One region of the Cupriavidus sp. IK-TO18 genome, then DNA from elsewhere that is predicted to be linked to it. Evidence: predicted binding sites of a transcription regulator. Region 1 holds the regulator's gene; the other holds the start of a gene.
The links. The regulator FliA, encoded in region 1, starts transcription of late flagellar genes. The targets are predictions, from matches to a motif close to CTAAAGTTTNNNNNNNNNNNGCCGNTA.
Positions count from the first base shown of each region.

Region 1 (4,196 bases):
CAGCTTGGCCTGTCGGTGCTGTGCCTCGAACACGCGCCAACCGCGACCGCGCCGGCGTTCCTGGCACGCCTGGCCGGGCGCACCGTGCGAGCCGGCACGGCGGTGCCGGGCACCGTGCTCAATGAAGGCATGGGCCGCATGCTGGCGCTGCTCGACGTGCTGGAGAATTACTCCGGCCGCGCCGCGGCGGCACCCGCTGTCGCGGAAGCGGCCGATGTCATGGGAGCCCTGCAGTGAGCACGCTCGCCATGGACCAGGCGGAAAGCCTGCGGCGCATGCTGGCGCCGCGCACCACGCGCCGCATCGCCGTGGTCGCCAGCGAACGCGGTGCCGGCGCCACCACGGTGGCGCTGGGCCTTTCGCACGCGCTTGCGATGCAGGGCGAGCGCGTACTGCTGCTCGACGAAGACCCGGCCACGGCGCGCGCGACCAGGCTCGCCGGCGCGACCCCGGCCGGCACGCTCGCCGACGTGCAGGAAGGACGCCTGCCGCTGGAAGCCGCGGCGGGCGTCGGCACCGGCGGCGCGGTATCGGTGCTGCCGGCCGGCCGCCAACGCGCGGGGCTCGACGTGCCCGCCGCGGCGCTGTCGGCCTTTCGCAGCGTGCTGGTCGATGCCACCGCCGATGCCGACGGCGCGCTGTCGCCCTTTGCCGGCGGCGCGCACAACGTGGTGATCGTGATGCGCCCGGAGCTGGCGTCGATCACCGCCGCCTATGCCTGCATCAAGCGCCTGCATCACCTGTATGCCTGGCGCCGCTTCTACCTGGTGGTCAACATGGCCGCCACCGAAGCCGCCGTGCAGGCGATCCTGCGCAACCTGGCGCGTACCGCCAGCCAGTACCTCGGCGTGGAAGTGCTGCGCGCCGGCTGGCTGCCGGCCGACCCGCTGGTGGCGCGCGGCGTGCAGCTTGGCCGCTGCGTGGTCGAGGCCTTCCCGGCAGCACCCGCGACCAGCGCGCTGCGACGCACCGCCGGCAGCATCGGCGGCTGGCCGCTGCGCGCCGAGGCGCCGGCCCCTGCCGCGACGCCGGTGCCGGCGTGAGCGCCACCCGAGCCATGCCTTACCAACGAACCAGACCCTGAGCCAGCCGGCGCGCCGCGTGGCGTGCCCGTCCAGCAATCCAGCATTCACGAGAATTGCACCATGTATACGATCCAGGGAAAGCTCGACCAGGCCGATGTGGTCAAGGCGCACGCACAGCTGGTGCGTCGCATCGCCTTGCAGCTGGCCGCCAAGCTGCCTGCCAGCGTGCAGATCGACGACCTGATCCAGGCCGGCATGATCGGCCTGCTCGACGCCGCCAAGCGCTATGAAGACACCCACGGCGCGCGCTTCGAGACCTACGCCAGCCAGCGCATCCGCGGCGCCATGCTCGACGAGGTGCGCGCTAACGACTGGCAGTCGCGCAGCCTGCGCCAGTTCACGCGGCGCATCGAACGCACCCAGCGCTCGCTCGAGCAGAAGCTCGGACGCACGCCGCTCGATTCCGAGGTGGCCGAGGCGATGGAGATGCCGCTGGGCGAATACCAGGTCCTGCTCAACGAGGTCTATGGCTGCCAGCTGCTGCATTACGAGGATTTCGAGCGCTCCGGGGAAGAGGATTTCCTCGACCGCCATCTTGGCGGCAGCGACGACGGCAATCCGCTGACGGTGCTGATGGAAAGCGGCATGCGCCAAGCGCTGATCCGCGCCATCGACCGGCTGCCCGAGCGCGAGAAGCTGGTGCTGTCGCTGTGCTATGACCAGGAGCTGAACCTGCGGGAGATCGGGGCGGTGCTGGATGTGACCGAGTCGCGCGTGTGCCAGATCCGGGGGCAGGCGATTACGCGGTTGCGGAACCAGTTGCGTGGGTTGTTGTGATGGGTGTTGGTGGCCTGCTTGCCCGCGGCGCCGGCGTCGTGCTGCTCGCTGCGTCGGCTTGTGCCTGGGCGGCGATCGAAGGTGGGACACGGCATGCGTGGACCGGGTCGGTCAATGGGCCGGCGTTGCATGGGCGGGGGCAGCGGGCGGTGTCGGCGCCGATTCAGCCTGTGGGGGTGTTGCCGCAGGCTGAAGGGGTGATTACGACGGTGCGGTGGCGTTACAGCTTTGCGCAGACGCCGCCGGCCGAGTTGCAGGCATATTTGTGCAATGCGCAGCGGTGTGTGATGTTGCCCCAGGCCGAGGGGCTAACGTCCGCGTTCTCCGGCGATGATGCTACCAAGGGGTTTGTGTTTGCGTTTCGGGTGCCGGGGCAGGGGAGTCTGGTGCCGGTTTTGCAGGGGCGGAGTAATGAGGTGGTTGTGGGCTTTCGGTAGGCATCTGTTCTAGGTGCCTGGCTGGCCACCAGATGGGGACCTATCCGCAAGGCACGCAACAAAAAGCCGATGCCGGTCCGCAACGCAAAACCCAAATCAGCCTGCCGCCAGGCTCACCCCCCCAACCCCGGTCGCCGCCTTCCCATCCTTCCCATACAACCCGGCATCCCCGCCACTATGCTGCCGCAGCGCCTGAATCGCCTGCTGCGTGAAATCGAGATGTGCCTTGATGACCGCGCCATTCAGCGCATTGCCATCCCGCGTCACCCGCGCAGCAAAGATCAGCTTGCGCCAGGCCTCCGCCACGCCGGCATCGAGCCGGCCAAGCAATTGCCCGTCCGCGCCAGCACGCAGGCCCAGCGCCTGCATCTGCGCTTCCCGCGCCCGGACCTGCCGCGACAGCCCCTGACCCACTTCCACCTTGCGCGTCAGCAACTCGCTGAGCGCAGTGAAATCCCCGCGCTTGATGGCATCTCGCTCTTGCGCAAGAAGTTGCCCGAAAGCTTCAACACCTTCGGTTTCACGCTGCAGGGACTGGATCAGGCTTTGGCTCATGATTTGGCTATTGAGGGTCGGCCTGGCCTAGCTCGCGCAAGCTGGCGAGCAGGCCATCGGCAATCTTGCCCGGGTCGATCTTGATCCGGCCTTCGGCGATGGCCTGGCGGATTTCTTCGACCTTGGCGGTATCGATATCGTCGTCGGTTTCCTGCGCCAGGCGGCTGCTGATCTCGCGCACCTGTGCGGCCAGCGGACTGACGCTCAGCCCGGAGGACGGCGGGGCGGCGCTGGCCGGTGCGGCCTGGGGCCGGGCGGCGGCGTCGCCTGCGGGCGCGTCGGCGGGCCGGGACGAGGTGGAATGGTTGATCTTCACGGGCGTTCCTTGCTGGTTTCCTATGGCATTACGGCCGTGGCGGGGAAATCTTTAGGGAACGTGCCCCAGGGGTGCGTCCCATATCGCCCGCAAGGCTGGACCGGCGGCATTTTCGCATGCCGCGGTGCCATCGGAATCCGGCTGCCAGCCACGATCGGCAGACTCGAAGTGCTTATTGCAGCACGACGGTATCACCGCTGCGCACCAACCCGTTGACCACCTGGCCGTTGCGCAGGCGGACCTGCACGGTATTGCCGGTGGCGGCGTCGGCCAGCACCTTGCCCTCGCTGGAGATCTGGAACGCCTCACCCTCGACCGACACCGTGACGGTCTGTCCCTGGCGCACCGCGATGGCCTTGCGCAGCAGGTCGCTGCGCATGGGCGAGCCGGCGGCGATGCGGTTGGCGGCGACGGCGCCGGCGAGCTGGGCCGGGTCGGTGATGACCGCGCGCGGCAAGGTGGCAAGGTCGCCCTGGCGCACTTCGATATCGGCCTGGCTGACCGGTTCGCCCGGACCCAGGGCGCGCGACGCGACGTAATAGTCGGTCAGCACCGATACGCGCGCCTGCATATAGCGCACCCACGGCCGCTCGCCGCCACAGCGCACGCCGACCGAGACCCGCCCCCACGGCGAGGCGCCGGCGGGCAGAAATGGGTCGGGCGATGCGCACTCCGGCGCGCGGCCGCCCGACGGCGGAGCCACCTGCACGCTGACCTTGCCGGGCAGGCCGGCGGTCTGCTGCAGCAGGAAGCGCTCCACGGCAGCGCGTGCGGGATCCTCGGTGAAGGGGCTTGCAGCGGCCGCGTGCTGGCCGGCCGCCGGTGCCTGCATGGCGACCGGAGTGACCTGCGCCGGCGCAGCGCCGGCGGCCCCGGCAAGGCACAGCAGGCCTGCCGCCAGCAGGGTCTGCGCCTTGCGCGGGCCGTTGCGGCGGGAATAGCGGCCGAGGGTGCGTCGGAGGGAGCGGCGATTGGGGTTCATCTGGTCTTCCCGGCAAGGACGGCGGGGCCTGCGCTGGCATGCCC
Region 1 is NZ_JADGMP010000012.1:299,452-303,647, reverse strand. It holds gene flhF (flagellar biosynthesis protein FlhF) at 1-237, shown strand, start outside; gene IPF36_RS11425 (flagellar synthesis regulator MotR) at 249-1,043, shown strand; gene IPF36_RS11420 (RNA polymerase sigma factor FliA) at 1,146-1,862, shown strand; gene IPF36_RS11415 (flagellar protein FlhE) at 1,862-2,299, shown strand; gene IPF36_RS11410 (flagellar protein FlgN) at 2,396-2,854, opposite strand; gene flgM (flagellar biosynthesis anti-sigma factor FlgM) at 2,862-3,170, opposite strand; gene flgA (flagellar basal body P-ring formation chaperone FlgA) at 3,343-4,152, opposite strand.

Region 2 (4,196 bases), on a different contig from region 1:
CTGCATCTGCTGGCCCAGTTCGGCCAGGCGGCCTTCCAGCTCGAACAGGTCACGCGAGAGCTTGAACAGCGTGGCACGCGCCTTCTCGCGCAGGTCGCCGACGGCCTTCTCCGGATGCCTGGCAAAGAACGCCACCAGCTGCCTGACCTTGTTCTGCTCGTCCAGCAGCCGCCGGCGGTCTGCCTCGAGCGCGGCGCGTTGCGCGTCGGCATAGGGATTCAGTCCCACCTGCACGCTGGTGGCGCTGCCGGCAGGACTGCCGAGCACCGCGGCGTGCACCGCCAGCATGGCGCGCGTGCGCCCGCCGCTGATGCTGCCCTGCACGCCGGGGCCTCCGACCACGATGCGCGCGCCCGCGGCAACATCGCTCTGGCGGATGCCGCTGTCGACGTTCACCTCGGTACCGGCCTCGACCACGGCGTTCTCGATGAAGCGGGCCTTGACCGCGCCCTTGCAGCGCACGCTGGCGCGGCTGATGCCGCCGTCGGCATGGCCGGTCTCGGACTTGCCGATGATGCCGCCCTTGACCACGACATTGCCGCCGGCGTCGATGTCGGCGGCTTCGATGGTGCCTTCGACCAGCACGTCGCCGCTGACGCGCACCGACATGCCGGTACGGATATCGCCCGCCACCCGCAGCGTGCCGTCAAATGCGACGTTGCCCGAATGCAGGTCGACCGCCTCCACCTGCACCACCGGGCTGACGGCGATGCCATGCACGCCGGCTACTGGGGCGCCGGCGATCACGGCAACCAGCAGGTCGGGGTCGTCGGGATCGGCGGCGGCGCCGGTCAGGCCCTCGGCAAAGGGCGGATCGTCCATCGGATCGGCGGCAATGGGCTTGCCGAACACGTCGACGCCATCATGGCCGGGCACCGCCGGGATGCGGCGCATCAGCGGCATGCCGGGACTGACCAGCAGCAGGTTGCCGAGGTCGCGCAGGTCGACGCGCGAATCGTCCTCATCGGCCTGCACTGGCTTGCGCGGCTGCAGCAGGTTGACGAAGCGTGCCGGCTCGCCCTGGCGCGGCGCCACGCCGGCGGCGATGGTGCGCAGCTCGCTGCGGCCTTCGGCCAGCGCGGCGTCGAGCGCCAGCGCCTGGATCGGCGCCACCACGCCGCGCTCGGCGACGGCGCGGCGGATCTCGTCCTCCGTGACCGGGCGGCCGCCTTCGGCGGGCATCAGCGTGAGCCGCGCGGCCAGGCCGTCGTCCGTGATATCGAGCTCGAACGCGCCATCGACGAGCACACCGATGGCGGCGTCGATCTCATGCTCGGCGCGCTGGCACTGCTGCAGGAACTGCGCGACCGCGCGTGCATCCAGCCTCGCGCCGGCCCAGCCGTGGCTGTCCAGGCACTGCCTCAGGCTGGCGTGATCCGGAGCCAGCCTGCCTGGCTCCGGTGTGTAGCGTGCATGCACCTGCTCACCTGGCTCGGTCAGCTCCAGGCGCAATCCCGACTCGTGCATCATGAGTCCCCTGACGTTGGTTGCGGAGCTGCATGGCGCTCGGCCACGGCGGCCTGCCCGCGCTGGCGGACAGCGCGTGCCCGGACGGCTGGCGCTCCACTTGTTATCGATCCAAGACCATCGGCAGCGGGAGTACGAAACTTGAGCGGGCAACGGCCCCCGCCGAGGAGGGGTGGGCCAGGCCATCAGCGGATGGCATCGCCGGACTTTTCGGTAAACTGTCGGCATTTCCGGGACGCGCCGCGTCCCGCAGCCTGTGCAGTCCCCATGTCAAATACCCACGAAATCCGCCCCGGCCAGTCCCTCGAGCTGCTCAAGGAACTCCATATCCTGACGCGCGACGGCAAGATGAACCAGGACAGCCGGCGCAAGCTAAAGCAGGTCTACCACCTGTTCCAGTTCATCGAGCCGCTGCTGCAGCAGGTCAAGGATGAGCGCGGCCGTGTCACGCTGGTCGACCATGGCGCCGGCAAGTCGTACCTCGGCTTCATCCTGTACGACCTGTTCTTCAAGGCCTTGAAGGACGATTCCCATATCTACGGCATCGAGACGCGCGAGGAACTGGTGAAGACCTCGCAGGCGCTGGCAGCGCGGCTGGGCTTTCCCGGGATGTCGTTCCTGAACCTGTCGGTGGCGGACTCGATCACCTCGCCACAGTTGCCGCCGACCGTCGACGTGGTCACCGCGCTGCATGCGTGCAATACCGCCACCGACGACGCCATCCGCTTCGCGCTGGCCAAGCGCGCGCAGCACATCGTGCTGGTGCCCTGTTGCCAGGCCGAAGTGGCCAGCGTGCTGCGCAAGCACAAGGGCAAGCTGCTGGCGGGCAATCCGCTGACCGAGATCTGGCGCCACCCGCTGCATACGCGCGAATTCGGCAGCCAGGTGACCAATGTGCTGCGCTGCCTGCAGCTGGAGGCGCATGGCTACCAGGTCAGCGTGACCGAGCTGGTGGGCTGGGAACACTCGATGAAGAACGAGCTGATCATCGCCCAGTACAAGGACCTGCCGCGCCGGCGCCCGGCGGAGCGGCTGCAGAACGTGCTGGAAACGCTGGGACTGGAAGAGATGAACGAGCGCTTCTTCACCGCCCCGGTTTCGGACAAGCCGGCCGAGCCAGCGTAAGTCAGTCTTTCGGGGGCGGGTTCTTGCCGGTGGCTTTGTCTTCGGCTTTGTCTTCGGCTTCGTCCTCGCCCGCCATCACGCGGCGCCAGCCCGCATGCCCCAGGCGGCGCATGGTTGCCTGGTTGCGCTCGTAGATATCCGCCGCATCCGGGAAGGCCGCCGCCGCGCGCGCGATGCTGTCCTCGCGCAGCAAGTGCAGGATCGGATACGGTGCGCGGTTGGTGTAGTTCTCGATGTCGTCAGGCTCGCTATCGGCGAACTGGTACTGCGGATGGAAGCTGGCGATCTGCAGCGTGCCTTCCAGGCCCAGGCTGCCGAGCAGGCGGTCGGCGAAGTACAGCAGGTCGTTGTAGTCGAGGAAATCGGCCACCGCGTGGGGCAGGATCAGCAGCGTGGTGTCGATCTCCGCCGGATCCGTCTCATCGAGCAGGCGCAACTCGCGCTCGAGTTCACCCAGCACATCCGGCGCTTCGGTGGCGGTGCTGACCACGTAGCGCACCTGCTCCTTCACATAAACACTCTTGGCAAATGGGCACAGGTTGAGCCCGATCACCGCGCGCTCAAGCCAGTGGCGGGTGGCGGCGATGACAGCGTCTGCGGAAGTGGCGGCGGAGGGCATGATGGGGATACCGGGCAAACCGTCATTCTAGCGCTGCCGCAGGCTCTATAATCCGCGGCGGAAACACTGCTGTCCTTGCCGAGCGCCCCATGTCCCCTGCCACGCCTCCCGCTGCCACCGCCAACCCACCAGATGTCGCCATCATCGGCGGAGGACCGGCCGGGCTGATGGCTGCCGAAGTGCTGGTGGCGCAAGGCGCCAGCGTGGCGGTCTATGACGCGATGCCGTCGGTCGGGCGCAAGTTCCTGATGGCCGGCAAGGGCGGCATGAACCTCACGCATGCCGAGCCGGAACCGGCCTTCCTCGGCCGCTATGGCGCCCGTGCCGCGCAGATCGCGCCGATGCTTGCGGACTTCGGCCCGCAGGCGCTGCGCGAGTGGGTGCACGGGCTTGGCATCGACACCTTCGTCGGCAGCTCGGGCCGCGTTTTCCCGACCGACATGAAGGCCGCGCCGATGCTGCGCGCATGGCTGCACCGGTTGCGCGAGGCCGGCGTGCAGTTCCATATGCGGCATCGCTGGCTGGGTTGGGAGGACCGGGATCAGGGAGCGCTGCACGTGCTGCGCTTCGCCACGCCGCATGGCGAAGTGCCGGTGCCCGCGCGTGCCGTGGTGCTGGCGCTCGGCGGCGCAAGCTGGGCGCGGCTGGGATCGGATGGTGCGTGGGTGCCGCGGCTGGCTGACCGTGGCGTCGATATCGCGCCGCTGCGGCCGGCTAACTGCGGTTTCGATGTGGCATGGAGCGAATCGTTTGCCGACCGTTTCGCCGGCACGCCGGTCAAGCCGGTGGCGATCGCACTGACCGATCGCGATGGCAACGCGCACTATCGCCAGGGCGAGTTCGTCATCAGCGCTACGGGCATCGAAGGCAGCCTGGTCTATGCGTTATCGGCGCCGATGCGCGACCGGCTCGAAGCCGATGGCAGCGCGGTGATCCACCTCGACCTGCTGCCCTCGCACACCGCGGAACAGGTCGGCAACGAAGT
Region 2 is NZ_JADGMP010000015.1:192,597-196,792, forward strand. It holds gene IPF36_RS13470 (DUF342 domain-containing protein) at 1-1,470, opposite strand, end outside; gene IPF36_RS13475 (SAM-dependent methyltransferase) at 1,735-2,592, shown strand; gene IPF36_RS13480 (DUF1415 domain-containing protein) at 2,594-3,211, opposite strand; gene IPF36_RS13485 (TIGR03862 family flavoprotein) at 3,301-4,196, shown strand, end outside.
Region 2: IPF36_RS13470 (DUF342 domain-containing protein) is a predicted target of FliA. The motif match lies at 1,586-1,612, and genes of this name have one in related genera.